DNA from 2 places in the Arthrobacter sp. MDT1-48-3 genome. Region 2 is predicted to be linked to the other one. Evidence: predicted binding sites of a transcription regulator. Region 2 holds the regulator's gene; the other holds the start of a gene.
The links. The regulator Rex, encoded in region 2, represses fermentation and respiration genes when NADH is low (regulators of the CRP and FNR family bind a similar motif). The targets are predictions, from matches to a motif close to CTTGTGAANNNNTTCACAAG.

Region 1 (15,117 bases), 410 kb from region 2:
GCGCCCCGCCCCCACCAGCCCGGACAGGGCGACGATCTCGCCGGCCCGCACCTCGAAGTCGATGTCGTGGAAGACACCGGGCCGTGTCAGCCCGCTCACGCGCAGGACGACGTCGCCGGTCTCGGTCTCGGTCTTGGGGAACAGCGCGTCGATGTCGCGGCCGACCATCTCGCGGACGATCGCCTGGACCGACGTCGCCTCCGTCGCGTGGGTGGCGATGTAGGTGCCGTCCCGCATGACGGTGATGCGGTCGCACAGCCCGAAGACCTCCTCGAAGCGGTGCGAGATGAAGAGGATGCCGCTGCCTGCATCGCGCAGGCGGCGGGCGACGGCGAAGAGGCGGTCCACCTCGACCCCGCTCAGTGCGGCGGTCGGCTCGTCCATGACCAGGATGCGCGCATCGAGGGAGATGGCCTTCGCGATCTCGATGATCTGCTGGTCCGCGATCGAGAGTCCCTCCGCCACGCGGTCCGGATCGATCGGGACGCCGAGCTGGTCGAAGAGGTCCTTCGCGCGGCGGCGCATCTCCGTGCGGCTGATGAGGCCCAGGCGCCCCTTCGGCTGACGGCCGATGAAGATGTTCTCGGCGACGGTGAGGTCGGGGAAGAGCGTGGGCTCCTGGTAGATGACGGAGATGCCGGCCGCCTTGCTGTCCGCGACGTTGCGGAAACTCACGGGCTGTCCCCCGACGAGGAACTCCCCGGCATCGGGCTGGTGGACGCCGGCGAGGATCTTCACGAGCGTCGACTTCCCGGCGCCGTTCTCACCCACCAGTGCGTGGATCTCGCCGGCGGCGAGATCGATGGTCCCGTCCGCCAGGGCGACGACCGGACCGAACGTCTTCAGTGCCCCTCGGAGCGTCAGCACGGGCGTGCGTGCCGGTGCGGCGGGGTCAGGGGTGTCCCCGCCGTGGCCATCAGAATGCGTCACTGCAATCTCCTCGGGAAAAATGAATCGTTTCAGAGCAACGGTTCATACCGAATAGTAGGCGTGCCCCAGATCACCGTCAACAGCCCGGATCGAACGGCGATCTCATCCTGCGGCCGGTGCCGGCGATCCTGCGGCCGGAGCGAGCGCGGTGGTGCTCCCGCGTTCCACGAGCTCGGGGTCGAAGATCACCTGCCGCCGCCGCGAGGCCGGCCGCTCGATCTCCTCGAGCAGGAGCTCCACGGCCGTGCGCCCCATGAGTTCCGTGGGCTTGCGGACGCTCGTGAGGGGGACGACGGCGGAGGCGGAGAAGTCGATGTCGTCGTACCCGATGAGCGCCAGGTCCTCGGGGATCCGGAGGCCGCGGATCAGCAGGACCGCCTGCATGACGCCGATGGCGAGGAGATCGTTGGCGCAGAAGATCCCGTCGGGCAGCTCCCCCGCCCGGCGCTGCGCGATCGCCTCCCCGACGTCGCGGCCCGCGAGGACCGTCATGGCATCCGCCTCGACGACCTCCAGCACCGCCCCGTCGTGCTCCTCCACGGCCTGGCGTGCCCCCGTCAACCGGTCGGCCACCTGGCGGTAGTCCGCCCTGGTACCCACGAAGACGATCCGCCGCCGCCCTGCCGCCAGCAGGTGCCGCACCGCCATGTACCCGCCGGCGACGTCGTCCACCGACACCGAACTGCAGCGGCGCTGCGGATCGACGCGGTCCACGAGCACCACGGGCATGCCGCGCTTGCGCAGCGCCTCGACGCGGGGACCCACGTCGCCGACCGGGGAGATGAGCATCCCCTGCACGCGCTGCTGCTCGAAGACGTCGATGTACCTCGCCTCACGTCCGGCGTCCTGGCCGCTGTCCCCCAGCACCACCGTGCTGCCGTTCTCGGCGGCGCAGTCCTCGGCGGCACGCGCCAGGGACGAGAAGAAGGGGTTGCCGACGTCGAGCACGATCAGGCCGATGGTGCGGCTCTGGCCCGCCCTCAACTGCCGGGCGGCGTCGTTGCGCACGAACCCGAGGTCGTCGATCGCCCCCTGGACGCGCTCGCGCGTGGCAGCGGAGACTCGTGCGGGGTGGTTCAGCACGTTGGAGACCGTGCCGATCGCCACACCCGCCCGGTCGGCAACGTCCTTGATGCTGACTGGTCGGCTGTCCATGGAATCCTCGAAGCTCGGGTCCGGTCCGGACTGCGGTGCCGGCAGGACTGTTGACACTCGGTCTAGGGCAAGGATAACTTTGAAACGTGCTAATGAAACGATTCAAAGGCACGGCAATTCTGGTTACCTCTCCCGACCCGTCCGGGGTGGAGGAATATCCCGAAGAAATCGCCGCCCGAGGTGTGATGGAGCACCCGGTCGCCATCACGCTGGAGAGAGTACATGACTGTCATCGACGACATTTCGGCGGAGCTGGAGCAGCTCGCCATCGAGGTGCCCTCCTGGGCCTACGGCAACTCCGGAACCCGGTTCAAGGTGTTCGCCACCCCGGGCACGCCGCGTACGGTGCAGGAGAAGATCGCGGACGCGGGCATGGTCAACAAGCTGACGGGCCTGGCCCCGAGCGTGGCCCTGCACATCCCGTGGGACACGGTGGATGACTACGGGATCCTCGCCGAGCACGCTGCGGAGCACGGCGTGAAGCTGGGAACCATCAACAGCAACACGTTCCAGGACGACGACTACAAGTTCGGCAGCCTCACGCACAGCGACGCGACGGTACGGAACAAGGCGATCGACCACATGTACGAGTGCATCGAGGTCATGGACGTCACCGGTTCCCGAGACCTGAAGATCTGGCTCGCGGACGGCTCCAACTACCCCGGCCAGGCCGACATGCGCTCCCGCCAGGACTGGCTGCAGGACTCGCTGCGGAAGGTCTACGACCGCCTCGGCGAGGACCAGCGCCTGGTGCTGGAGTACAAGTTCTTCGAGCCGGCGTTCTACCACACGGACGTCCCCGACTGGGGCACCTCCTACGCACACTGCCTGCAGCTCGGCGAGAAGGCCCTCGTCTGCCTCGACACCGGCCACCACGCTCCCGGGACCAACATCGAATTCATCGTCGCCCAGTTGATCCGCCTCGGGAAGCTCGGGTCCTTCGACTTCAACTCGCGCTTCTACGCGGACGACGACCTGATCGTGGGAGCCGCGGATCCGTTCCAGCTGTTCCGCATCATGGCCGAGGTGGTCCGCGGTGGCGGCCTCTCGCCCGAGAGCGGGATCGCCCTCATGCTCGACCAGTGCCACAACCTGGAGGAGAAGATCCCCGGCCAGATCCGCTCCGTGCTCAACGTGCAGGAGATGACGGCGCGGGCCCTGCTCGTCGACCGTGCCGCGCTGACCGCCGCGCAGGAATCCGGCGACGTGCTGGCCGCCAACGCGATCCTGATGGACGCCTTCTACACCGACGTCCGCCCGGGCCTGGCCTCCTGGCGTGAATCGAACGGCCTCCCGGCCGACCCGATGGACGCCTACCGCGCCAGCGGCTACCAGGACCGGATCAACAGCGAGCGACAGGGCGGCCAGCAGGCCGGATGGGGAGCATGACAGTGACGACGACGACAGGGCCCGCGACCGGCGCCACCACGAACCCGACGGTCAATCAGACCGTGCAGGACCTCATCGAGCGCTCCAACCGCCTGGGCTCGGACAAGCGCACCACGAACTACGCCGGCGGCAACACCTCCGCGAAGGGACTGGGCTTCGACCCCGCCACCGGCGAGGACGTGGAACTGCTCTGGGTCAAGGGGTCCGGCGGCGACCTGGGCACCCTGAAGGAATCCGGTCTCGCCGTCCTGCGCCTGGACCGCATGCGGGCGCTGCGCAGCGTCTACCCCGGCGTGGAGCGTGAGGACGAGATGGTCGCGGCCTTCGACTTCACGCTGCACGGCAAGGGCGGTGCCGCACCGTCGATCGACACCGCGATGCACGGCCTCGTCGACGCCGCGCACGTGGACCATCTGCACCCGGACTCGGGCATCGCCATCGCCACCGCGGCCGACGGCGAGGCACTGACCACCACGATCTTCGGGCCGAAGGTCGTCTGGGTGCCCTGGCGCCGGCCCGGTTTCCAGCTCGGACTCGACATCGCCGCCATCAAGGACGCCAACCCCGAGGCCATCGGCACGATCCTCGGTGGGCACGGCATCACGGCCTGGGGCGAGACCTCGGCCGAGGCGGAGGCGAACTCGCTCTGGATCATCGAGACCGCCGAGCGCTACATCGCCGAGCACGGCGAGGCCGAGCCCTTCGGGCCCGCCCTCGAGGGCTACGCCCCGCTGCCGGCCGAGGAGCGCCGGGCCAAGGCCGCCGCCCTCGCTCCGACCATCCGCGGACTCGCCTCCACCGACAGGGCTCAGGTGGGACACTTCACCGACGACCCCCGTGTGCTGGAATTCCTCGCCTCCAGCGGGCACCCGCGCCTCGGCGCACTCGGCACGAGCTGCCCGGACCACTTCCTGCGCACCAAGGTCAAGCCGCTCGTGCTCGACCTCCCGGCCGGCGCCGACGTGGAGAGCTGCCTGCTGCGCCTGCGCGAACTGCACACCGAGTACCGGGCGGACTACGCCGCGTACTACGACCGGCACGCGACACCGGAATCCCCCGCGATGCGCGGCGCGGACCCCGCGATCGTGCTGGTGCCCGGCGTGGGCATGTTCTCGTTCGGCGCCAACAAGCAGACCGCCCGCGTCGCCGGGGAGTTCTACCTCAACGCCATCAACGTGATGCGCGGCGCCGAAGCCATCTCCGCCTACTCCCCCATCGAGGAGAGCGAGAAGTTCCGCATCGAGTACTGGGCCCTCGAGGAGGCCAAGCTCGCGCGGATGCCCAGGCCCAAGTCCCACGCGGGACGCATCGCCCTGGTGACGGGAGCGGCGTCGGGCATCGGCAAGGCCATCGCCACGCGCCTGGCCGCCGAGGGCGCGTGCGTTGTCATCGCGGACCTGAACATCGACAGCGCGGGCGCGGTGGCCGAGGAACTCGGCGGCCCCGACGTCGCCATCGGCGTCCAGGCCGACGTCACCGACCCCGCCCAGGTGCTCCAGGCCGTGCAGGCCGCCGTGCTGGCCTTCGGCGGACTGGACCTCGTGGTCAACAACGCCGGGCTGTCCATCTCCAAGCCGCTGCTCGAGACCACCGAGAAGGACTGGGACCTGCAGCACAACGTCATGGCGAAGGGCTCCTTCCTCATGTCGCAGGCCGCCGCGAAGGTGCTGATCGAGCAGGACATGGGCGGGGACATCATCTACATCTCCTCCAAGAACTCCGTGTTCGCCGGCCCCAACAACATCGCCTACAGCGCCACGAAGGCGGACCAGGCGCACCAGGTTCGCCTCCTCGCCGCCGAACTCGGCGAATACGGCGTCCGCGTCAACGGCATCAACCCCGACGGCGTGGTCCGCGGCTCCGGGATCTTCGCCGGCGGCTGGGGTGCCAAGCGCGCCGCGGTCTACGGCGTCGAGGAGGACAAGCTGGGCGAGTACTACGCCCAGCGCACCCTGCTCAAGCGCGAGGTGCTGCCGGAGAACGTCGCCAACGCGGTCGCCGTCCTGACCTCGGCCGAACTCTCGCACACCACGGGCCTGCACATCCCCGTGGACGCGGGCGTCGCCGCCGCGTTCCTGCGCTGACATGGCCGGGAGTCGGAGCGGGACCTCGGCGCAGGCGTTCGCCGCCGTCGACATCGGGGCGTCCTCCGGGCGCGTGATCCTCGGCACCATGACGGACGCGGGACCCGAACTCGTCACGGTGCACCGCTTCCCCAACGGGGTGCAGTTCCTCGGGGGCGCGCTGCGCTGGGACGTCGAGGCACTGTTCGCCGAGGTCCTGACCGGCCTCACTGCCGCGGCGGCTGCCGCGGCAGCGGCCGGGACCACGGTGACCAGCATCGGGATCGACACCTGGGCCGTGGACTACGGGCTCGTGGACGGCACCGGAGCGCTCCGGCACCTGCCGTTCAGCTACCGCGACGGACGCACCGAGGCGACCATCGGCGTCGTGCACGCGGCGCTGCCGCCGGAGCGGCTCTACGCCCGCACAGGACTGCAGTTCCTGCCGTTCAACACCCTCTACCAGCTGGCTGCGGAGCGGTCCCTGTCCGGGGTCCAGGCCCTGCTGATCCCGGACCTGCTGGCCTACCGGCTCACCGGCGAGCGCCGCACCGAGGCCACGAACGCCTCCACCACCGGCCTGCTCGACGCCGCGACGGGCACGTGGGCCCAGGACCTCCTCGAAGCGCTCGGACTGCCGGCCGACCTCTTCCCGCCGCTCGTGGAGCCCGGGAGCGTGGTCGGGCACCTGCTGCCCGCGATCGCTGCGGGAACAGGGCTGCCGGAGACCACCGCCGTCGTCGCCGTCGGGTCCCACGACACCGCGTCGGCGGTGGCCGCGGTGCCGGCCGGGTCGACCCGTTTCGCCTACATCTCCTCCGGGACCTGGTCGCTCGTCGGCGTCGAGCTCGACACGCCCATCCTCGGTGACGGGAGCCGCGCGGCGAACTTCACCAACGAGCGTGGTGTGGACGGCACCATCCGGTACCTGCGCAACACCGGCGGCCTCTGGCTCCTGCAGGAGTGCCTGCGCGAGTGGGGCGTCGAGGGGCCGGAGCCGGACCTCCTCGGACTGCTCGCCGCCGCAGGGGAGCTGCCCGCGGGGGGGCCCGTGATCGACGCCGACAGCAACGACTTCCTCGCGCCGGACCGGATGCCGGCGCGCATCCGGCGGGCCGCGGAGGCCGCCGGCCATGCTGCGCCGTCGTCCCGGGCGGCCGTGGTGCGGTGCATCCTGGACAGTCTCGCGGAGGCCTACGCCCGCACGCTCCGGGACGCCGTCCGGCTGTCCGGACATGCCATCGACGTCATCCACGTGGTGGGTGGTGGGTCGCAGAACGCCCTGCTGTGCCAACTGACTGCGGACCGGACCGGGCTGCCGGTCCTCGCAGGTCCCGTGGAGGCGACGGCGCTCGGCAATGTCCTCGTCCAGGCGCGGGCAGCCGGTCTGGTCGCTGCCGGCCCGGGACTCACCGGGATCAGGGAGGCGGCGCGCGCCGCGGCCCACACGGTGCGCTACGAGCCCGCGGACCTCGCGGCGCTGTCCCCGGCGGGGTAGCCGGACGGCGGCGGGAACCTCACATCCGGCCGAAGACGGAACGGATGATGGCGAACACGCCGTAGCAGACGAGTCCGATCGCGATCACCGTCAGGACGTGGACACCGAACGGATGGTACTGGAGCGCCTTCAGGCTGCCATCCAGTCCGGTCGATTCCTGCGGATCGCGGGTCAGCCCCGCAATGACGAAGAGCCCTCCGACGAGGAGCAGAGCGAGTCCCTTGGCCACGTGCCCCACGACGCCGAGGAGGTCGATCAGCCGTCCGCGGGTGGTGTCCTCGAAAGTGCGCAGCTCCGGCCGGAAGCCGCGTCGGATCCCCTTGACGACGAAGTGCGCGCCGATGCCCAGGACGACCGCTGCGGCCACGAACACGAGCACCACACCGGGCCCCGAGGACAGGAGGGACCGCGTGAAGTCGACCGTCGACTCGGAGGAGTCCGGGCCGTCGCCGAGTCCGAACCGCGCGAAGGTCCCCGCCATGGATCCGTAGATGACCACGAGGGCACCCGACGAGATGTGCTTCCCGATCCGCTCGCCCGTCGGCAGGTGCCGCGCGCGCAGGGTGGCCTCGCTGAGCTGCCACAGCGCGAGGCCGGCGCAACCGACCGCGCAGATCCACATGATCGGCGTACCGAGTGGTCCCTCGGCGACCTCCTCGAGCGCGCCGGTCGGCTCGGCCTCGCCGTTGCCGCCGAAGGCGAGGCGCAGTGCGATGACGCCGATCAGGATGTGCACCACGGCGAGTGCCGCGAAGCCGAGTCGTGCCGCGACGTCGAGCGCACGCGTGTCGGACACCTGCTCGACCGCGTCGGCCGCCCGGGCGGTGCGTCCCCGCCCCTCGGCGCGACGGTCCGTCGTCACAGCTCCGTCCTTCCGTGCTCGCGCTGCCATGCCGCCCTGCGGGAGGACAGCCGTGATGGTTGCTCCAAGCATAGGAGAACGGACCGGGCGGGCGATCGGCGGTACCCGGCGCGCCTCGGCCGTGACCCGGCGGGATGTACGGGCGCGGCGCCCTTGAGGCGGGGCCCCCGAGGCGGCACACTGGACAAGCCAGTCCCACCCGGCACGACAGCGCGCACGATGGTCTCTCAACAACTCCTCGGTCAGTCGACAGCGCTGCCTCGACGACTTGGAGCAAGCATGTTGAACGACGACGTCGTGACAGAGGGCGGCTCGCTGCGCCTCGCGCAGGAGCGTGACCTGATCACCGTCCTCGAGGAGGTCGAGATCAGCATCGACCTCGCCGGCGCGATCGCGGAAGCCACCCAGGTCAAGGCCGTCGCGGAGTCGCTGGGGAGGTCCGACGTCGCCTTCTGGGCCGAAGTCACGGCACTCGACGCGCTGGCCCGCTCGAAGGGTTCTCCCGACGCGATGAGCCGGGGCAAGATCATCCTCGACTGGGCGACGCTGCAGGGCGATGCCCGCCTGGCCAGCCGGTGCCATGCGCTCCTCGCGATGATGAACCTGATCGCCGGCTACTCGGGTGCGGGGGCCGAACACGCCACCATCGCGGTCACTCTCCTCGACGGCACCGAGCAGCCGCGCCTGCTGGCGAAGATGCTGACCCGCCAGGCCCTCGGACTCCTCGCCGCGGGACTGCTGGAGCAGGGTTTCGACGTCTCCCGGCGGGCCCTCGCCCTGGCCGAACAGCTGGACGACCAGGAGCTGCTCTCCCGGCTCGCCTCCAATGCCTTCCATTCGGCGCTCGACGAGCTCATGCCGGACGAGGCCCGCTTCTGGCTGCAGCGGCTCGAGGGAGTCATCGCCGCATCGCCGGACCTGGAGGCGGAACTGAGCGACGTCCTCGCGCGCGGGCACCTCGCCGCCGGCCGCCCGGTGGAGGCCCTCGCCGTCCTGGAGCGGTCCGGTGACATCGGTCCGGCCGATGCCCAGCCCGAGACCCGGGCAGGCCGGATGCTCCTGCTCGCGCAGGCCCACCACGGACTGGGGAACCTTCCCGCAGCGATCGACGCGCTGGACGAGGCCGACCGGATCACCGTGCACCATGCACTCGAGGAGGTCGCGTCCATGGTCCTCGAGGAGCGCGCCTCCGTTGCCGCGTCCAGCGGGGACCACCAGCTCGCCTACGAACTCCACCGCAGGTTCCACCAGGCCGCACGGACCCGCTGGATCGAGACGCGGCGCTCGCAGGTGGACCACCTCTTCGCGGAGCAGAACGTCATCGCGGCGCTGGAGCGGGCCGAGCAGGCAGAGGCCGCGGTCGCCATCGACCCGCTCACCAAGGTACGGAACCGGCGGTGGGTCGAGGACTCCCTGCCCGACGTCGTCCGTGCCTGGCAGACCGGCGGCCCCTGGACGGGGTCCCTGGCCATCCTGGACCTGGACCACTTCAAGCAGGTCAACGACCGTTTCGGGCACCACGCGGGCGACGACGTCCTGGTCGCCGTCGCGGGGTGTCTGCAGGAGTGCCGGGGCGTCCGTGATGTCGCGCGCATCGGCGGCGAGGAGTTCCTGCTGGTCCTGCAGCAGCACGCCGACCAGGAGCAGGTGGCCCGGGACGTCCTGTCCGCCGTCCGCGCCCTGCGCTGGCCGCACGTCGATCCCGAACTGCGCCTCACGGCGAGCATCGGCTTCGCGGGGTGCGAGCAGGGGCCGGTGGCAGCCCTCCTGCGCGAGGCGGACCGCCACCTCTACCGTGCCAAGCGGGCCGGCCGGAACCGCGCCGAGGGCCCCTGGTAGTCGCTTCAGGACTGCCGGGAGAGCCACTCACCGAGCGCTGCCCGCACGAGTTCCGCCCCGCGAGTGCCGCCGTAGTTGGCGGCGAAGCGCGGATCGGACACGTACATCTCCCCCAGCCCACGGATGTACTCCGCCGACAGGGACCCGTCGTCCCCGGTCGGCAGGCCGGGCACGCTGGAGAGCCAGGCGACGTGGCGCCGGGCGAGAGCCTGTGCCTCATCCCCCGCCGGGGAGACACCGCGCGCGGCGGCATCGGTCCATCCCGCGTTGAGCGCCGCGACGACGTCACCGAACGCGGCCTTCTCGTCGTCGCTCTTGCCGCGCCACCAGGAGTCACCCTGCTCGTACGCGTCGCGCCCCCATCGCTGTTCGACCTCGTCCCTGTACTGCGTGTGGTCGAATCCGTTGAACATCTTCTCCGGCATCGGTTCTTCTCCCTGTTCAAGGGCCTCCACCGTGGTGAGGACCGCAGTGATCTGCCGGTCGAGCCGTTGCTGCTCGCCGCGGAGGTGGTCGAGGTGGCGGCGCAGGGCGACTGCCGGTGCGTCCGCGGATCCGTCGTCGAGCACGTCGCGGATGACCGGCAGCGGCAGCCCCAGGGACCGCAGCAGCAGGATGCGCTGGAGCCGCACGAGGGTGTCCGCGTCGTAGTACCGGTAGCCGTTGGCCCCCACACGGGACGGTTCGAGCAGCCCGACGTCGCCGTAGTGGCGCAGGGTCCTGCTCGTCGTCCCCGCCAGGCGCGCGACGGTCGTGATCGGATAGTCCACCTGTTCCCGTCCTCCCCCGGGCGCATCGGGCGCCCGTGGGAACAACGGTAGGAGTTGACGCTGCGTCAAGGTCAAGGGCGGCCCGGACAGTTCGTGTGCCCACGCGCGGACGGCCGGCCCACCTCCCGGGGTCGGGCTCCCGCTATCCCTGTCCCGCTGCGCGGATCAGCTGTACCAGAACCACTGCGGCGGGCGCCATGACGCCGGCACCGCATGGGCGTTGAACGTGCCGCACTCGGAGCAGGTGTAGCTGGTGCTCGCGGAGATGAGGTCGGTGGAGTGTTCCGCCTGGCGCGCGGGGACGAACTCCTCGAAGATCAGGTAGTCGTCGGTGCGGCATCGGGGGCAGGAGGGTGCTTCGCCCATCTCGAGGGGTGAGAAGGGCGAACTGCTCGTGCGCAGGCTCCGCCCGTGATCGATTGTTGTCATAGGATTCACCGTTTCGGTCTTGCAACCGGCGCTGGGTGCAAGTAGTAAGGGTACTTATAGCTAAAATATAGACGCCGGCAACGCGTTCCGGAAGCACGGAATACGTGCCGGCGAGGAGCTCGTGGAGGCCCATCGGCTGGCACAATGGCCCTATGACGGCCAGGTCCCCGCGCTCCGCAGCGGCATTGTCCCCCGAGCAGGCGGCCCCCCTGCGGCGCGCCCTCGCAGCGAGCGGGGACGTCACCGTCTTCGTCGACGGTACGGCCCACCGGTTGCCGGACGAGGCCCAGGCAGCCGTCGTCGACCTGCTCGCGCGCCTGTCGGACGGCGACGCGGTCCAGGTGACGTCGGTCGCCGAGCTGCTGACCACCTCGCAGGCCGCAGAACTCGCCGGCATCTCGCACAGCTACCTCCGCAAACTCACCGACGCGGGAACCCTCGCGGTGGAGTACCGCGGGTCCCACCGCCGCATCCGCAGGTCCGACGTCGAGGACTGGCTCCGCAGCCAGTTGCGCCGCAGGGAAGCCTCCGCCGCGTCGACCGCTCCACCGGCAGCAGGGGATGCCGCAGGAGAATTTGTGGCCGAGCCCGAGGACCTGCCCGCCTGACGGGACGCCGGCCGGATCCGTCTCCGGCCGGTCAGGACTGCTCGAACCGGGGGCGGGACCTCCACCTCCGCGCCTTCAGCGCCAGGTGCAGCTCCAGCCGCACCATCCCGGCGAGCGGGTCGACGCCGATGACCGAACGGATCCTGCTCAGCCGGTTGTAGACGCTGCTGCGATGCAGGTGCAGCTGGGCGGCCACGTCCTGCACCGAGCCGTTCTTGTCGTAGAGCAGCTCGAGCACCGGCAGGAGCTCGTCCAGGCGGTCGGCCTCGCTCAACTCGGCGAAATGCACGCTGCCGAGGGCGGGGGCCTGCCAGCCCACGGCGCCGAGGAACTGGTAGACGCCGATGTCGGAGTACGGGCAGACCCTGGCGAGGTTGGGATCCACCGCGCCCGCCTGCACGGCATGCTGCGCCTGCTGGAAAGCCCCTTCGAGGCTGCGTGGATCGGCGGCCGGTTCGCTCAGACCGAGCACCATCCGGCCCGCCGGCCGGCCCGCCCGCTTGGCCACCTCTGCCCGGTAGCCGTCCAGGACGTGCTCCAGCACGCTGCGCCCGACCTCCGGCGCGCAGAGCAGGACGGAGAAGGCGGCCGCTCCTGCACTGAAGAGGACGGGCGCGACGCCGACGGTCGCCTGGAGTGCGAGCGTGCGGTGGAGGAGGGCTGCCTCGTGGGGGTCGTCGCCGACGCCGTCGGACAGCTCGTGCACCACCGCGAGGCGCCAGGGACCGTGCCCGCCGAGTTCGCGCCACCCCCGCAGCTCGTCGACGGCACCCGCGACGCCCCGGCACGCCGCGAGGAAGGTTGCCTCCCGCTGCGTACGCCGCGCCGAGGATGCCGTATCGGTCTCGAGGAGCAGCTCCGCGAGCCGGTCGATGGTCGGCCGGACCGAGGGGAGGACGGCGAGGATCTCGGCGGCGGGATCGTCGGTGGACTGCTGCTGCACCCAGAGGTAGCCCACCCGGAAGCCCCGCACGAGCAACGGGACGCAGACGCGTCCCAGCATGCCGAGATCGTCGTTGGCGGGGACGGCGACGGCACGCACGGCCTGCGCGATGCCGTGGCGGAGCTGCCACTCGCTGACGTCGGCGGGGACCTTCTTGCTCAGCAGGAAGTTCACGCGGACCCGGTCCGCCGAGGTCTGGTGGCTGCTGTAGGCGAGGAGCACGCCGTCGGGATCCTCGAGGGAGAGGCCGCGACCGAGCTTCTGAGCGATGGACTCGACGACATCCTCGATGGCCTGGTTCTGCACAGGCCAACACTAGGCGGAAGCGTCACCCGAAGCGACATCTGCCGCCCTGGGACTCGACATCTGTCGATGGCATTCTCCCGCCTCCGTCTGCTAGTGGCCCAGCTCACAATGCGTCACTGCCCGGGATCCCGGGCTCGACGCCGGTTCCGTCCTGACACCTCCGCTCCGAGCCGTCGGCCGGGGACCCCGAAACCCGCCCACGGGCCCCGGCACGGTCCCTATTCTGGACCTACCCCCGTCCGCCCGATCGCACCCGTGGAGAACCCAAATGATCATCGGCGTCCCCAAAGAAGTGAAGAACAACGAGTTCCGTGTAGCCATCACCGCATCCGGCGTGCACGAGTTCCGGGCCCGCGGGCACGTCGTGCTCGTGGAACGCGGCGCCGGGATCGGCTCGAGCATCACCGACGCGGAGTACGAGGCCGCCGGCGCGGAACTCGTGGAGGCGGCCGACGACGTCTGGGCACGTGCCGACATGGTGATGAAGGTCAAGGAACCCGTCGCCGCCGAGTACCACCGCTTCCGGAAGGGGCTCATCCTCTTCACCTACCTCCACCTCGCGGCGGAACCGGAACTGACCCGGGCGCTCCTCGACGCAGGCGTGACGGCCATCGCCTACGAGACCGTCCAGGACGGTCGGGCCCTCCCCCTGCTCGCACCGATGTCCGAGGTGGCCGGACGCCTGTCCGTGCAGGTGGGAGCCCAGGTGATGACAGCCCCCGCCGGGGGTCCCGGTCTGCTGCTCGGCGGCGTCGCGGGCGTTCGCGCCGCCAAGGTGGTGGTCCTCGGAGCCGGAGTCGCCGGGACCAACGCGACGGCGATGGCCGTGGGCACAGGGGCGGATGTCACCATCCTCGACATCGACATCGCACGTCTGCGCGAGCTCGACGCCCTGTACGCCGGACGCGTCCGGACCGTGGCATCGAACTCCCTCGAGATCGAGAAGTCGGTCCTCGAGGCCGACCTCGTCATCGGCTCCGTCCTCATCCCGGGAGCCCGGGCGCCGAAGCTCGTGACCAATGCGCTCGTGGCCCGCATGAAGCCGGGCAGCGTCCTCGTCGACATCGCCGTGGACCAGGGCGGGTGCTTCGAGGACTCCCGGGTCACCACGCACGAGGACCCCACGTTCACCGTCCACGGCTCGCTCTTCTACTGCGTCGGCAACATGCCGGGCGCCGTGCCGAACACCTCGACCTACGCCCTGACCAACGTGACCCTCCGCTACGCCGTCGCGCTCGCGGACAGGGGGGTGCGGGGAGCCTTCGAGACCGACGCCGCACTCGCCCGCGGGCTGAACGTCGCCGCCGGCAGGGTGGCCCACCACTCGGTGTCCCAGGCACACGGCCTGGAGCTGGCCGAGGACTGGACCCGGCTGGTCTAGTCTCCACGACAGGGTTCCGCAGCGCCGGTCCACCCGGCTCGTCCGGGGACACCCGGAAACCGGCGGGAGCACTGCCCCGGCGGGTCCCGCACGACCGGCGGGAGCTACCGGGGCCGGGCGGGGAACGACGCGTGGACCTGCTCGATGATCCGCACGACGGCGAGCGCGTCCTCGGCCGCAACCGGTACCGGCCCGCCCTCGATCGCCGCTGCGACGCCCTCGTAGAAGGACGGATAGGCGCCGGGTTCGATCGGGACCGGTTCGAGGTGCCCGTCGCGTCCGAGCAGCCCGTGCGCGCCGGCCTGCGCACCGGTCACGGTGCCAGGGGGCATCCCCGCCGCGAGCAGGCCCTCCTGCGGATCCGTGCCGAGGACGGTGAGGCCCGCGTCGTCCCCGGTCACGCGGAAGCGGGAGCGGACCTGCGGCGCGAGCGTCCCGGCGTGCAGGGTACTCGTCACACCACCGAGGTGCTGGAGCACGAGGAAGACCGTGTCGTCCGCCGTTCCTCCCGCCCGGTCGATCCGCAGGTCCGCGAACGCCGGGACGGCGGGGCCGAACAGGCTGAGCGCCTGGTCGATGAGATGCGGGCCGAGGTCGTAGAGGACTCCCCCGCCGGCACCGGGCCCGGCATCCCGCTTCCACGGCTTGGTGATGGACGGCTTCCAGGACTCCATCGCGGACTCGAAGGTCCGGATCCGGCCCAGCGCCCCCGACTCCACCACGGACCGCACGGTGAGGTAATCGCCGTCCCACCGACGGTTGGAGAAGGTTACGAGCAGGCGCCCGGCCGCCTGCGCCGCCTCGATCAGGCGCTCGCCGTCGTCCGCGTGCACCACGAAGGGCTTGTCGAGCACCACGTGCAGCCCCCTGCCGAGGGCCGCGGCGGCCAGGGCGGCGTGGGTCGCGTTGGGCGTGCTGATCACGGCCAGGTCCAGGTCCGGCAC
Region 2 (15,117 bases):
ATGCACCCCGCCTGATGGGGGACGGTGCGGATACGTGGTGGCGTTCCTGGGAGGTCGGCTACGACCCCGATGATGACCTGGACCGCACGGTGATGGCGACGCGCAAGGCCGTGTTCCCGCTGCACGGATTGGATCCCTGGTTCGACTGATGCGTCGGGTCGCAGGATGCCCGGCGGCGTATATATCGCTAGGGTAGGCGGATGGGTATCGATGATGTTTTCGCTGTCATCGCCGAAGGAACACGCAGGCAGATCCTCAAGAACCTGCGGGACGGCGACAAAGCGGTGGGGGAGCTCGTTGTCGAGCTGCAGGTGAGCCAGCCGACGGTGTCGAAGCACCTGAAGGTCCTGCGGGAAGCGGGACTGGTCACCATGAGGGCGCAGGGCCAGAAGCGGTACTACTCGCTGGATCCGGCGCCGCTCGACCACGTGCGGAACTGGCTCGCCGACTTCGAGGCGTCCGCGACGCAGGCAGGTACGGCCCTCGGGGAACCGGCCGGGGAGGCACCGGCCGACGCGACGCCGGAAGCAGCGACAGATGCGGATGTCGGCGCTGCCGGGGCCGCGGAGATCGCCGAGACCGGGGTGCTGGCTGCAGCGGTGCTCGCCGCCCCGCAGCCTCCGACCGGGGTCGAGGCCGTCCGGCCGCCCATCGGGAGGACCATGGGACGCGCGGCCGAGCGTGCGGCGGATCTGTTGTCGCAGCTGCGGCGGCGTCGCGAATCGTAGGGCCTCCCCACGACGGACGCCTGGGTGACGCACAGTCCTTTCACTTTGGTCACAGGAGCCACTAGAGTTGTTCCTTAGGCGAAAATCCAGACAGCTCAGGACGACACGCCGGAGAGTCCCTCCAGGGGTGTCCTCCCCGATGCCGGTCTCAGGGTGAACAACAGCCTTCGTGCAAAGGAAAAGTGGTGAGATGGCAGACGGGAACAACTTCTCGGATGTGCAGTTCCTGACGGTCGCGGAAGTGGCCGAGCTCATGCGTGTCTCGAAGATGACGGTGTATCGGCTCGTCCACGCCGGTGACCTCCCTGCGGTGCAGTTCGGCCGCTCGTACCGCGTCCCCGAATCGGCGGTCGAGGCCTTCCTCCTCGCCGCGCAGGTCGAGGGCCAGTCCGAGAGCGCCTGAGGGCGGGTCCGCGCGTCCAGTCCGTTGTTCAAACGGATGTACCCTGTTAAGGAGCGTTTTGGGCGGGCCTAGGCCCGCTCGATTTATTGCATCATCCGGGCGACTGCCAGACGGCAGGTGCCGACGTCATGACCAGGGACGGCCTTCCGGCTACGAGCCTGATGCCGCCCTGGCAACAGAACAAGTTTGTGAGGACTCTATGGGTTCAGTTATCAAGAAGCGCCGCAAGCGTATGGCGAAGAAGAAGCACCGCAAGCTGCTTCGCAAGACCCGTCACCAGCGCCGCAACAAGAAGTAGGCAGGCGCCCGGCCACGAGCCGGGGTGTGCAGACCGGCCCGGATCCCCGCCCTCGAGGCGTCGGATCCGGGCCGTCGTCGTTCCCCGGCCCTGCGGATCGCGCAGAAGGCAGAGCCGGGCCGCGGCGTCAGCGGCCCCGGAAGCGTGAGAAGCCGCGCCACAGGCCGTAGACGGACCCGACGAGCGTGGCGGCGCTGAGGCCGAAGGTGGCCGCACGCCGACCGCTGCGGAAGTCGTAGACGGGCCAGTTGTTGGCGCGTGCATGACGGCGCAGCTTCCTGTCCGGGTTGATCGCGACGGGGTGGCCGACAGCGGTGAGCAGCGGGATGTCGTTGTACGAGTCGCTGTAGCCCCAGCACCGTGCGAGGTCGAGGTGCTCCCGCTCGGCGACCGCCAGGGCGGCAGCGGCCTTCGCCGAGCCGTGCAGGAAGTCGCCCACCAGCCGTCCGGTGTAGAGCCCGTCGATGACCTCGGCCACCGTCCCGAGCGCGCCGGTCAGGCCGAGCCGGCTGGAGATGACGGCGGCGACCTCCACGGGCGTGCCGGTCACGAGCCAGACCTGCCGGTTCGAGGAGAGGTGCTGTTCAGCGAGGGCGCGGGCGCCGGGCCAGATCTTCGAGGCGATCATCTCGTCGTAGACCTCCTCACCGAGGGCCAGGATGTCCTCGTGGGCGATCCCGATCGCGAAGGCGAGGGCGGCCTCGCGCACCGCATCCACGTCGGTCATCGTCTCGCCGCGCATGATGAAGCGCAGCTGCTTCCAGGCCAGTCCAGCCGCGAAACGGAGCGTGAACGCCTTCCGCTGGTACATCTTGCGCGCTACGTGGAACAGGCTCGCGCCCCGCATGAGGGTGTTGTCGACGTCGAAGAACGCGGCCTCGCCCGGAGGCGGCGCCGGAGGCTCTGGGGAGGGCTGCGTGCCCTGGATGGCGTCCGGCATGCTCCGAGTCTAGTTCTTCGCTCCGCGGGCCTGCCCCCGCCAGTACGGTGGAGGCATGGAATCGACCGCTGACGCGCCGGGAAGCGGCGTCGTGCTCCTCACCCGCCCGGACTGCCACCTCTGCGAGGACGCGCGCGCAGTGGTGGACCGTGTGACCAGGGACCTCGGGATCGGCTGGCGGGAACTGTCCGTGACCGATGCCCCGGCACTCGGGCAGCAGTTCGCCGAGGAACTCCCCGTCCTGTTCATCGGTGGGGTGCAGCGTGACTTCTGGTCGATCGACGAGGCGAGGCTGCGCAGGCTGCTGTCCTAGGCCCTCCGGGTGCTGTCAGGGCGTGCCGGTCCGGCTTGGAGGCCCCGCGTCGTCGGCATACAGTGGTTCTACTTCCGCCCCGACGACGCCGGGGGACCAGGAACCACCGCCCGCTCGCGGTGGTGCTAGCAACGGAGCCGATGACAGTGACAACGCCGGACATGCCAGGCCTCCACCCCGTGGGTGATTCCTCACGCCATATCCCGCCCGCCTCGGTGGCCCGCCTGACCATCTATCTGCGGGCCCTCAACTCGCTGCTCGCCGAGGGGATCGAACGCGTGTCCTCCGAGGAGCTCGCGGATGCTGCCGGGGTCAATTCGCCCATGCTGCGCAAGGACCTCTCCTACCTGGGGTCGTACGGCACCCGGGGGGTCGGGTACGAGGTGCAGTACCTGAACCGGCAGATCTCGATCGCCCTCGGGCTGACGCTGGACTGGCGCGTGGCGATCATCGGCGCCGGCAACCTCGGCCGCGCGCTGGCGGGCTACTCCGGCTTCGTCTCGCGCGGCTTCGAGATCGTCGCGATCTTCGACGCCGACCAGCTCGTCGTCGGGTCCGAGGTCGGCTACCTCCGCGTGAGCGCCGTCGACGACCTCGAGGCCGTGCTGGAGCGGACCCGCACCAACATGGCGGTCCTGTCCGTGCCGGGAGCGGTGGCGCAGGAGCTGTGCGACCGCCTGGTGGACGCTGGGATCTCCAGCATCCTCAGCTTCGCGCCGGTGGTGCTCCAGGTGCCGCCGCACGTGCAGCTGCGGAAGGTGGACATGTCCACCGAACTGCAGATCCTCGCCTATCACGCGCAGCGGGCGCAGGAGACGGACCTCGATCCGATCTCCCGCGCCCAGTAGGTAACGCTGCGGAGGTCCCGCTCAGTAGCCGAGCTTCCTCGGTGCGAAGTAGGGCCGCGCGGGCTTCGCGTAGGTCAGGACGACGCCGGCCACGCCGAGGAGCATGACGATCACGCTCAGGGCGAGCGAGAGGCCTGAGGGCTGGACCGCGGCCTGGCCGGTCGCCTCTGCAGCCTGGCCCACGAGCGGGAGGAGGAGGAAACTGCTGAGGACGGACAGGACGTTGAGCCCTGCCAGCACGGTCGCAGTGATCCTCGCCCAGTTGTGGCCCTTCCTGATGAAGACGGCCAGCACGATGTACACGGCGGTGAAGAGGGCCGCGAAGACGATCCCCAGGCCCACGCCGATGGATGCTCCCGGAGCATCCGGCACGGGGGTGGTCAGGCCCGAGACGACGGACGCCACGAGGTAGAGGATGCCCGCCGCCAGGATGAGGTAGTACGCCCGCTGGACCTCCGTGGGTGCGGGACCCCTGTCCGCCGGGCCGGATCCCCCGGCGGGGGGCGTCGGGTAGGCGTAGCTGGAGGGCTGCGCCGACTGGTAGTCGTACCGGCCCCCACCGTCGCCCTGTCCGTAGGCGCCGGGCCGGACGTGTCCGCCCTGGCCGGTACCGCCTGTGCCGGGTGCGCTCCACGGCTGTCCCTCGCCCTGCCTGTTGCCCTGCCCGTTCGGATCGTCCTGTGGCGTGCTCATCGCTGCGTCCTCCGTTGCGGTTCGAATGTCCATCCACCCGCCGGAGCCCCCATGGACGTGCCTTTCGTGGATGCGGTCATCGTCAGCCTAGTTCGTCGGCCGCGGCCGCGGACAGGGGCCGACGGCAACGGCCGACGCCGTCCAGGGGACGACGTCGGCCGTGAGCGTGCTGCCGGCCGGCCCGGCGGCCGGGATGCGGGACTAGACCGTGACGACGGCGGGAGCCACGAAGGCGGCTTCGATGGTGATGGTCACCTTGTCGCCGACGAGGACGCCGCCCGCTTCGAGTGCTGCGTTCCAGGTCAGGCCGAAGTCCTTGCGGGAGATGGTGGTGGAGGCGGAGACGCCTGCGCGGGTCGCGCCGAAGGGGTCCACGGCCACGCCGTTGAACTCGGCGTCGAGGACGACCGCCTTGGTGATCCCGCGAATGGTGAGGTCTCCGTGGATCTCGTAGGTCTCGCCGGAGCCGGTGTGGGAGGTGGAGACGAAGGTCATCTCGGGGAACTGCTCGACGTCGAAGAAGTCGGCGCCCTTGACGTGCCCGTCGCGGTTCTCGTCGCCAGAGGTGAACGACGCGGTCCTGATGGTCGCCGTGATGCTGGAATCCTCGAGGGAGGATCCGACGGTGAGGGACGCATCGACGTCCTTGAACGAGCCGCGGACCTTGCTGATACCGGCGTGGCGGACGCTGAATCCGACCTCGCTGTGGGCGGGATCGAAGGACCAGGTGCCGGAGGTGAGGCCTGAGGGGACAGTCATGATGAACTCCTGAGAAGTGGTGGTGGCGACGCTTACAGTGGATAGAAGCATGCGTATGCATGTTTTATTCCACAGATCGGTGGAATGTTCAAGTAAATGTAGCGCTGTCCACTGCGCCCCGATTGGCCGTCGCGCGGGGACATGCGGGAAACTGGACCCATGCAGCGAGCAACCGTCCACCTGGTGCGCCACGGTGAGGTCCATAACCCCGAGGGCGTCCTCTACGGGAGGCTTCCGGAGTTCCACCTCTCCGAACTGGGCCGCCAGATGGCCCTGCAGGTGGCGGGTCACTTCGAGCAGCGCCGCGACGAGGGTGCCGACATCGTCCACCTCGTGGCCTCCCCCCTGACGCGGGCCCAGGAGACCGCGCGCCCCCTCGCCGAGGCGCTGGGCCTGGAGATCGCCACGGATGAGCGCATCATCGAGGCCGAGAACCGCTTCGAGGGGATGTCGAGGATCAAGAGCAGGCTCCGCCAGCCGAGGTACTGGCCCCTGCTCGTCAATCCGTTCCGGCCGTCCTGGGGGGAGCCCTACGCCGAGCAGGCGGCGCGGGTGATGCTCGGGGTGCACGACGCCCGCCGCCGCGCCCTCGAACTCGCGGAGGGCGGAGGGGCGGACCGTCCCGCCGAGGCGATCCTCGTCAGCCACCAGCTGCCCATCTGGGTGACACGGCTCGCCGCCGAGCATCGCCGGCTCTGGCACGACCCGCGCCAGCGCGAGTGCACCCTCACGTCCGTCACGTCGCTCGACTTCGAGGGGGACTCCGTCCGCCGCGTGCGCTACGCCGAGCCCTGCGCCGACCTGCTGCCCGGTGCGGCGAATGTCCCCGGGGCGTAATAGAATTACTACACGTCGTAGAAATCATCGGAAGAAGCTGTGACACCAACCGCCCGTCCCCCGAAGCGCCGCCTCCTGCTCGAACTGGGCATGGCGCTCGCCGTCGTGCTGCCGGTTTCCCTGGTGGTCACCTCCTGTGCCGCCGAGGACCCGCTCGCACAGCAGGCCGCGGCCGGCGACGGCAAGAACTACATCGCAGGGGACGGCTCCGTCACGGAGTACGCGGCCGCGGACCGCGGTGAGCCCGTCGAGGTCTCCGGCACCCTGTTCGACGGGACGGACGTCTCGAGCGCCGACTGGGACGGCCAGGTCACCGTGCTCAACTTCTGGTACGCCGCCTGCGCACCCTGCCGGGAGGAGGCTGCGGACCTCGTCTCGCTCCACGACGAGTACGCGCCGCAGGGCGCAGCGTTCTACGGCGTCAACATCCGCGACGAGCAGGCCACCGCAGAGGCGTTCGAGCGCAGCTTCGGCATCCCCTACGCGAGCTTCGATGACAAGGACGGGGGAGTGCTGCTCGGCATGACCCAGTACGTCCCGCCGCAGGCCGTCCCCACGACGATCGTCCTCGACCGGGAGGGGCGGGTGTCCGCCCGGATCCTCGGACTGGCCGACCGCGGTACCCTCAAGGCCCTGATCCATGATGCCCTCGCCGAGTAGCGCGCCCGCCGCGTCCCGTCCATGACGGTGGCCACGGCCGGACACGTTCCCCTCGCCGCGGGGAACGCCTTCGCCGACGCCGTGCTCAACGGCTCCATGCTCCTCGCCCTGCCGGTCGCGCTCCTGGCCGGTCTGGTGTCCTTCGCCTCCCCCTGCGTCCTGCCGCTGGTCCCCGGGTACCTCGGGTACGTCACGGGCCTGACCGGCGTCGACCTCGAGAAGCAGAAGAGGGGACGGATGCTGGCCGGAATCGGGCTCTTCGTGCTCGGCTTCTCGGTCGTCTTCATGGCCTACGGGACCCTGTTCGGGCAGTTGGGCGCCTTCCTGAGGGTGTCCCAGGGGTGGCTCATCCAGGTGTTCGGCGTCGTCGTGATCCTGCTGGGCGTCGTATTCATGGGCGGTCTCTCCTGGTTCCAGCGCGAGAGCCGCGTCCATGCGAAGGTACCCGCCGGCCTCCTGGGGGCACCCCTGCTGGGTGTGACCTTCGGGCTCGGCTGGGCGCCGTGCATCGGCCCCACGCTCGGTGCGGTCCAACTCCTGGCGATCTCCGGGAACGACGCGACGGCACTCAAGGGCGCGGTCCTCACGTTCGTCTACTGCCTGGGCCTGGGCCTTCCGTTCCTGCTGATCGCACTCGGCGTACGCCGCGGCATGGGGGCCCTCGCGTTCTTCCGGAAGCACCGGCTCCTGCTGCAGCGGGCCGGGGGCGGGCTCCTGGTGCTCGTGGGTGTCCTCATGGTGACCGGCATCTGGAACTTCTGGATCACGCAGCTGCAGGACCTCCTGATCGGCAACGTGGTCCTGCCGATCTGATTACCGGTGGCATCCGCCGGACACGCACGCGAACAATCGACATCATTCGGAAAGGGCACAGTGAAGCAGGACGTCTCGCAGGATACGAGGGACACGGCAGGCGCCCGGGGCGCCAGGGCCGACGTCGTCCTGCCCTCACTCGGCGTCTTCGGCACCCTGCGGTGGGCGTGGACGCAGCTGACCAGCATGCGCACGGCGTTGTTCCTGCTGCTCCTGCTCGCCGTGGCGGCCGTTCCCGGCTCGCTGTTCCCCCAGCGCCCGGCGAACCCCGCCGTCGTCACGCAGTACATCCAGGACAACCCGGACACCGGGCCCGTGCTGGACTGGTTCCAGCTGTTCGACGTCTACTCGTCCGTCTGGTTCTCGGCGATCTACCTCCTGCTCTTCATCTCGCTCATCGGCTGCGTGGTGCCCCGGGCGATCGCGCATCTTCGAGCCGTGCGCTCCACACCGCCGCGCACGCCCAAGAGGCTCTCCCGCCTGCCCGTGTACGGCACGCTCGAGGTTCCTGCCGACCGGGCGCGCGATGCCGGCCTTACGCCGTCGTCCGCCGCCGAGCAGGCCGCCGCGGTCCTGCGGAAGCGCGGCTACCGCGTCGACGTGCGCGATGCCGGGACCGACCGCCCCTCCGTCGGCGCCGAACGCGGCCTCGCCAAGGAGCTCGGCAACCTCGTCTTCCACACCTCGCTCATCGGCGTCCTGGTGTCGGTCGCCGTCGGCGGGCTCTTCGGCTACAACGGCCAGAAGGTGATCGTCGAGGGCGACAGTTTCGTGAACACCCTGATCGGCTACGACAGCTTCAGCCCGGGCTCCAACTTCTCCGACGACCAGCTGGAGCCGTACTCGATCCGGCTCGACTCGTTCGACGTGCGCTTCGACCGCGAGCAGGAGAGCCACTACGGCCAGCCGCTCGACTTCACGGCGAACGTCACCACGCAGGACGGACTGGGCGAGGACGAGGCGCAGCAGGTCCTCAAGGTCAACGCGCCGATCACCATCGGCGGCACCAACGTCTACCTGGTCGGCAACGGCTACGCGCCCGTCGTCACCGTGCGCGACGGCGAGGGGAACATCGCCCAGCAGGGCCCCGTCGTCTCGGTCCCGTCCGACGGCCTCTACACCTCGCTGATCGTCATCAAGGCCCCGGACGCGAAGCCGGACCAGCTCGGCTTCGTCGGGTTCTTCCTGCCCACAGCCTTCGTGGACGAGAAGGGGGTCTCCTTCTCTCGGGACCCGGACCCCTTCAACCCGCAGCTGAACCTGAACTCCTACTACGGGGACCTCGGGCTCGACGACGGGACGCCCGAGAACGTCTACGTGCTGGACACCGAGAACCTCACCGAGCTCAACAGCCGCAACAACGACGACGGCGGGATCGTGCTCGGCGTCGGACAGACGTACGACCTGCCCGAGGGCAAGGGTTCCGTCACCTTCGACGGGCTCAAGCGCTATGTCGCCCTCGACATCCACCACGATCCCGGCGAGCTGGGCGCACTGGTCTTCTCGACACTCGCGCTGCTCGGACTCTCGGCGTCCCTGTTCATCGGGCGCCGCAGGCTCTGGGTGCGCACCGGCGAGCACCCGGACGGGCGCCTCATGGTCGAGTACGGGCTGCTGGCCCGCGGGGAGGACCACCGCCTGCCGGCGGAAGGCGCAGCCGTCGAGAAGCTGCTGGCGGATCGCTTCTTGGTCCCCACCGGCAGCGCGGGGGACCATAGTCATCAGGACGCCGCACCGGCCGGCACGGGGCAGTCGCACACCAACGCAAAGGACAAGTCATGACACCACCAGTCAATGCCGAGCTCGGGCAGGTCAGTGAGCTCTTCATGCTGCTGGCCTCGATCGCCTACGTGGTGGCCCTGGTCTTCTTCGTGCTCGACCTCGTGAAGTCGAGCTCCACGATCGGCAGCCTCGAGACGCGGCTCGCGGACGAGCAGGCGGCGTCGGCCCGGTCCCTCGCGGGCGTGGGCGCACGAGGCGGGAGTTCGATCGCGGCAGCGGCAGGATCGCCGGCGACGGCGGACGCCTCGATGGACTACGGGTCGGGGCCCCGGCGCCGCTCAGCGCGCATCGCCGTCTCGCTGACGGTGCTGGCCGCCGTCGTCCACGGCGCCGCCGTCCTCACCCGGGCGATCGCCGCGCACCGTGTCCCCTGGGGCAACATGTACGAGTTCTGCACCACGGGTGCCTTCCTCGTCGCCGCCATCTTCCTCATCACGCTCACCCGCAAGGATCTGCGGTTCGTCGGTTCCTTCGTGGTGGGACTCGTGGTCATCATGCTCTGCGCCGCCACCGTGGGCTTCCCCACGCCGGTGGCCCGCCTGATCCCCGCCCTGCAGAGCTACTGGCTGATCGTGCACGTCTCCATCGCCGTGGCGTCCTCGGCGCTGTTCACCATCACGTTCGCCATGTCCGTGCTGCAGCTCCTGCAGACCTCCCGCGAGGCCAAACTCCTCGCCGGCAAGGCGGACACCGCGCGGTTCCTCCGCCTCGTACCCTCGGCGCTGAGCCTCGAGAACCTGTCCTACCGGCTCAATGCCGTGGCGTTCGTCGGCTGGACCTTCACCCTCATGGCGGGCGCCATCTGGGCCGAGCAGGCATGGGGCCGCTACTGGGGCTGGGACACCAAGGAGGTCTGGACGTTCGTGATCTGGACCGTCTACGCCGGCTACCTCCACGCCCGTGCCACGCGTGGCTGGACGGGCACGCGTGCTGCCTGGCTGTCGATCGTCGGGTACCTCTGCATCGTCTTCAACTTCACGATCGTGAACATCTATTTCTCGGGGCTCCACAGCTACTCGGGAGTGTAGGCGCGGGCCGCGTGTCGGCCGATCGGAACGGGAGAGCCCCGCGGTGGATGCCGCGGGGCTCTCGCGTGTCCGGGAGCGCCCCCTCCGGCGGGGGTACAAGCAGGGAGCATGGCGTGCAGCCGGGGTGTCCGTCGGTCGCGCCGTCGGTCCTGCCCGAAGGGCGGCTTCGGCTTCCGCCCCCTGATGAGGTCCGATCCGCGGACATGATCGACCATGCCCACCGGTCGTTCGCGATCAGTGGGTGCCACGGGATCGGGCGCATGGGATGGTCCTCGCTGCCGCGCGACGTGTCGGACCTGCCCAGCGGCCGCCCGCGACCCGTGGGTGCCAGGGCATTCGGCAGCGCCGCAGGGGCCTGGCAGGCGGACGCCGGGTGTCAGGGGTGGTGGGCTCCCGCGGAACCGGACCCGGCGTCGTCGTTGCCTTCGCCGTCGTGCTTGTCGTCCTTCGGGGGAGTGTCCCGGCCGGCCTCGCCGGCCTTGGCCTCGCGTTCCTTCTGCTCCTGCTCGCGGCGGCGGCGCTCCTGCTCGCGGGCGCGCTGGCGGCGCTGCGCTTCGAGATTCTGGAGGAAGGCCGGATCGTCGTCCGGCGCGGTGGGCGTGCGGGGAGCCGGACGCCGCGGACCGGAGGGACCCTCGCTGCGAGGACGTCCGAACAGGAACCACATCCCGGCCCCGATGAGCGGCAGGATGAGGATGGTCACGAACCACGCCGTCTTCGAGATGCTCCGCACCTCGTGTTTTCGGCTCATGACGCAGTCGATCAGTGCATAGATGACGACGGCGACCCCCAGGATCGCGGCGATGAGCAGGAGGCGGGGCATGCGCCAATTGTAGGCGAGTAAACTTGGAGCGTGGCCTTCCTCAAATTCACCGCCCTGCGCCTGCTGCTGATCGTCGTGTTCTACGTGGCGTGCGTGCTGCTGGGCCTCGGATTGTTCCTGTCGGCGGTGGTGGCCGCGATCCTCGCCTGGTGCGTGACGTACCTGTTCTTCCGCACCCTCCGGGACGCCGCCGCCGCCACCCTGCAGCGGCGTTTCACGCCCGGCGCGCCGCCCGTGCGGTCCGCGGTCGAGCTCGACGACGCAGCGGCCGAGGACGCACTGGATCCCAACACCCCGGTCAATGCGGACCGGAAGCCGCGCGGCACCGCTGCCTGACAGACCGTCTCGGGGCGCCGGCCGACGCGGGACATAGCGTCGGTCCCGGGGGACGACAGCCGCACGGCAACGCTGCCGAAGGCGGCCCGCCGGCACCCCGCCGGCACCCTCGGGCGGTCCCGCCGGCACCCTTCAGGCAGTCCGGCCGGCTCCGCCTAGGCGAGGACCGTCGTGACGACGATGCCTGCCGTGAAGAGGAGGCTGAACGCCAGGTTGATCAGGCCCGTCTGCTTCAGCACCGGGATCAGGCTCCCGCGCTTCTTGCCCGTGAGCATCAACCAGCTCGGCTGGAGGCACGCCGGGATCAGCAGCAGCACCAGCAGCACCCACGGGTAGTCGTAGCTGAGGAACAGGGGCAGCAGGACCGCCGCCGCGAGCATCATGACGTAGCTGATGCGGGCGGCCGGATCACCGAGTCGCACGGCGAGGGTCCTCTTGCCCACCACGCTGTCCGTCGGGATGTCGCGGACGTTGTTGGCCATCAGGAGCGCCATGGCGATCAGGCCGGTACTCACCGCACCGATCCAGGCGGCGGCGCTGAGCTGGTCCGCCTGGGTGAAGGTGGTGCCGAGGGTGGCGACCAGCCCGAAGAAGACGAAGACGAACAGATCACCGAGGCCGAGGTACCCGTAGGGGTTCTTCCCTCCCGTGTATCCCCAGGCGGCCGCGATGCAGCCCACCCCGACCAGGAGGAGGATCCAGGCCTGGGCCAGGATCACCAGCGCCAGCCCGGCCAGCATGGCAAGGCCGAAGCACGCGAAGGCGGCGTGCTTCACCTGGCGGGGCTGGGCCACCCCCGATCCGGTCAGGCGGAGCGGACCCACCCGCTCGTCGTCGGTCCCGCGGATGCCGTCGGAGTAGTCGTTCGCGTAGTTCACGCCCACCTGCAGCAGCACGGACACGAAGGCGGCGAGCACTGCGTTGAGCGGCTTGAAGGATCCGAGGCCGAACGCGGCCGCGCTGCCGATGATCACCGGTGCGAGGGCCATGGGGAGGGTGCGGGGACGGGCTCCTTCAAGCCATTGAGCGGCAGTCGCCACGGGAGGTTTCCTTCTGGTCGGGTCGGTGGTGCTTCTGGTGTCCTCGGACGCTCAGGCGCGTTCGAGGAGCGAGCGGACGGTGCGGCGGTCCGGCTTGCCGCCGGGCAGCAGGGGGAAGGCGTCGAGCGTGACGATGGACTTGGGGACGGCGTGTGCCCCGAGTTCGACGTGGACAGCCTGGCGGATCACCTCGGCGTCGACATCGCCCACGATCGCGGCCGCGACGGCAGCGCCCCATTCCTCGCTCCGGATACCGAGCACGATTGCTTGCTCGACGCCGGGCAGGGCCTGGATGACGTCCGACACCTTCATGGCGGAGACCTTCAGCCCACCCGTGATGATGACGTCGTCGAGCCGTCCGTGCACGGTGACGGCGCCGTCGAGTGCCACGTCCCCGGCGTCGTCCGTGACGAACCAGCGCCGCCCCGAGTTGAACACGAACTTCTCCTCGGTGAGGGCGGGCGCATCGAGGTAACCGTCGGCGAGGACCGCCCCGCCGATGCGTAGACGCCCGTCCACGGAGCGGAGCTCGACGCCATCGAGCGGGGTCCCGTCGTAGACACAGCCGCCGCAGGTCTCGCTCATGCCGTAGGTCTCGACGATCTTCAGATCCTGGCTGCGCGCGAGGGACCGCAGGGAGGCCCCGGCGGGCGCCCCGCCGAGCAGGATGGCATCGAAGCGGCGCAGGAGCCTCAGCGTCTCCGGCGACGGATCGGCCAGCAGGCGGTGGAGCTGCGTGGGGACCAGCGAGGTGAACCGGACGCGGTCCGTCAGCTCGGCGGCCGCATCGGTGAAGGACTCTGCGGTGAAGCCGGCGGAGGTGTCCATGACCCAGGGCTGGGTGCCTGCGTACAGGGAGCGGACGAGGACCTGGAACCCGGCCACGTAGTGCACGGGGAGGGTGAGCAGCCACTGGCCCTCGGCCTTCAGCGCGAACGCGGTGCCCATCGCCGAGGCAGCGAGCGCGTCGACGCTGAGCATCGTCTGCTTGGGTGTCCCCGTCGATCCCGACGTGCTGATGACGGCAGCGATCTCGTCGTTCGGCAGGGTGCCGTCGAAGACCTGGCCCGGCAGTACATGGGGCGCGACGGCGGGTCCCTCGCCCGAGAGTGCGGCGGCGAGGGGTTTCAGCAGTCCCAGCGGGTCGAAGCCCTCGGGGGTGTGCACGGGAAGGAGTTCCACGTGGCTCCTAGAAGTAGTAGGGGAACGAGGACCAGTCCGGCGCACGCTTCTCGAGGAAGGCATCCCTCCCCTCCACCGCCTCGTCGGTCATGTAGGCCAGGCGTGTCGCCTCGCCGGCGAAGACCTGCTGGCCCGCGAGTCCGTCGTCGGCAAGGTTGAAGGCGAACTTCAGCATGCGGATCGCCTGCGGGCTCTGCCGGGCGATGTCCGCCGCGTAGGCCAGCGCCGCCACCTCGAGTTCCTCGTGGTCCACGGCCTCGTTCACCGCGCCCATCTCCACCATGTCCTGCGCGGAATACTCACGCGCCAGGAAGAAGATCTCACGTGCCCTCTTCTGCCCGATCTGCCGGGCCAGGAGGGCCGACCCGTATCCCGCATCGAAGCTGCCGACGGTCGCATCGGTCTGCTTGAACCGGCCGTGCTGCGCCGAGGCGATGGTCAGGTCCGCCACGACGTGCAGGCTGTGGCCACCGCCCGCCGCCCAGCCGTTGACGACGGCGACGACGACCTTGGGCATGGTCCGGATGAGCCGTTGCACCTCGAGGATGTGGAGGCGCCCTGCACGGGCAGGATCGATCGTCTCCCCGGTCTCGCCTTCCGCGTACCGGTATCCGTCACGGCCCCGGATGCGCTGGTCGCCTCCCGAGCAGAAGGAGTGGCCGCCGTCGCGGGGGCTGGGACCATTGCCGGTCAGCAGCACGGTCGCGACGTCGGGCGTCATGCGGGCGTGGTCGAGGGCGCGGTACAGCTCGTCGACGGTACCCGGGCGGAACGCATTGCGGACCTCGGGACGGTCGAAGGCGATGCGTACGGTCGGGAGGTCGCGCACCACGGCGCCGTCGGCGTCGCGCTCCACCTGGCGGTGGTAGGTCATGTCCGCGAAGTCCTCGAAACCCGCCACGACCCGCCATCGGGTCGGGTCGAAGATGTCGGATACCTTGGCGGGCAGCTCTGAAGTCACCCGTCGAGTCTAGCGGCGGAACGGCGCCGACCCGTCCCGCCCCCGGCGTCGTACGGGGGCGTCAGGCGATACAGAACTCGTTGTCCTCGGGGTCGAGCATGACGTACCAGGCGTGCGGTCCCTGGGAGTGCCGTGCCAGGTAGCGGGCACCCCGCGCCTCGAGCCGGGTCCGCTGCTCGTCCCTGTCGGCGCCGCCGAGGTTGATGTCCAGGTGCACCCTGTTCTTGGCGACCTTGGGTTCGGGGACCGGCTGGAACAGGATGCGCTCCCGGCCGGCCCGGCCGACGTCGTCGGCCCGGCAGATCGCCGTTCCGTCCTTCCAGACCCGCTTGCCGCTGTGGACGATCACGTCCGTCTCGCTGGCGAAGCCCTCCGCGATCATCCGGTCGAGGAACGCTTCGTCGGTGGGTTCGACGACCCAGTCGGGGGTCTCCGCCCACCAGTCCGCCTGGGCGTGCGGGTCCGCGCAGTCGATCGAGATCTGGATGGAGAAGGGCATGGCGACAGGGTAGGCCCACCAGCCCTGTTTCTGAAGGGGCGGGCCGGCGGAAGGTGTCGGGGGAGCGTGCCGGACGTGCACGAGGGGTGTGCGGTCGACGTCGGCGGCCGTCCTGGTGACTCCGCCGGACCCCCGCGGGCCCGGCGGACGGAGCCCCTAGCGCTGCAGTTGGGA

Region 1: rhaI (L-rhamnose isomerase) is a predicted target of Rex. The motif match lies at 2,175-2,194, and genes of this name have one in related genera.

Annotation. Positions count from the first base shown of each region.
Region 1 covers NZ_JBTNDL010000001.1:812,619-827,735, forward strand. The annotation lists gene ACX80L_RS04040 (sugar ABC transporter ATP-binding protein) at 1-930, opposite strand, end outside; gene ACX80L_RS04045 (substrate-binding domain-containing protein) at 1,033-2,085, opposite strand; gene rhaI (L-rhamnose isomerase) at 2,308-3,474, shown strand; gene ACX80L_RS04055 (bifunctional aldolase/short-chain dehydrogenase) at 3,471-5,558, shown strand; gene ACX80L_RS04060 (rhamnulokinase) at 5,560-7,035, shown strand; gene ACX80L_RS04065 (DUF1206 domain-containing protein) at 7,055-7,897, opposite strand; gene ACX80L_RS04070 (GGDEF domain-containing protein) at 8,177-9,736, shown strand; gene ACX80L_RS04075 (MerR family transcriptional regulator) at 9,742-10,506, opposite strand; gene ACX80L_RS04080 (hypothetical protein) at 10,672-10,935, opposite strand; gene ACX80L_RS04085 (helix-turn-helix domain-containing protein) at 11,088-11,543, shown strand; gene ACX80L_RS04090 (PucR family transcriptional regulator) at 11,575-12,792, opposite strand; gene ald (alanine dehydrogenase) at 13,061-14,173, shown strand; gene ACX80L_RS04100 (Gfo/Idh/MocA family protein) at 14,278-15,117, opposite strand, start outside.
Region 2 covers NZ_JBTNDL010000001.1:400,845-415,961, reverse strand. The annotation lists gene ACX80L_RS02095 (acetoin utilization protein AcuC) at 1-149, shown strand, start outside; gene ACX80L_RS02090 (ArsR/SmtB family transcription factor) at 201-728, shown strand; gene ACX80L_RS02085 (helix-turn-helix domain-containing protein) at 919-1,131, shown strand; gene ACX80L_RS02080 (30S ribosomal protein bS22) at 1,331-1,429, shown strand; gene ACX80L_RS02075 (HAD family hydrolase) at 1,557-2,369, opposite strand; gene ACX80L_RS02070 (glutaredoxin family protein) at 2,425-2,682, shown strand; gene ACX80L_RS02065 (redox-sensing transcriptional repressor Rex) at 2,823-3,530, shown strand; gene ACX80L_RS02060 (hypothetical protein) at 3,552-4,223, opposite strand; gene ACX80L_RS02055 (YceI family protein) at 4,425-4,982, opposite strand; gene ACX80L_RS02050 (histidine phosphatase family protein) at 5,142-5,819, shown strand; gene ACX80L_RS02045 (TlpA family protein disulfide reductase) at 5,910-6,479, shown strand; gene ACX80L_RS02040 (cytochrome c biogenesis CcdA family protein) at 6,501-7,292, shown strand; gene resB (cytochrome c biogenesis protein ResB) at 7,353-9,074, shown strand; gene ccsB (c-type cytochrome biogenesis protein CcsB) at 9,071-10,102, shown strand; gene ACX80L_RS02025 (PLD nuclease N-terminal domain-containing protein) at 10,479-10,925, opposite strand; gene ACX80L_RS02020 (DUF4229 domain-containing protein) at 10,956-11,261, shown strand; gene ACX80L_RS02015 (1,4-dihydroxy-2-naphthoate polyprenyltransferase) at 11,417-12,301, opposite strand; gene ACX80L_RS02010 (AMP-binding protein) at 12,353-13,483, opposite strand; gene ACX80L_RS02005 (1,4-dihydroxy-2-naphthoyl-CoA synthase) at 13,491-14,444, opposite strand; gene ACX80L_RS02000 (VOC family protein) at 14,506-14,943, opposite strand; gene ACX80L_RS01995 (SGNH/GDSL hydrolase family protein) at 15,100-15,117, opposite strand, start outside.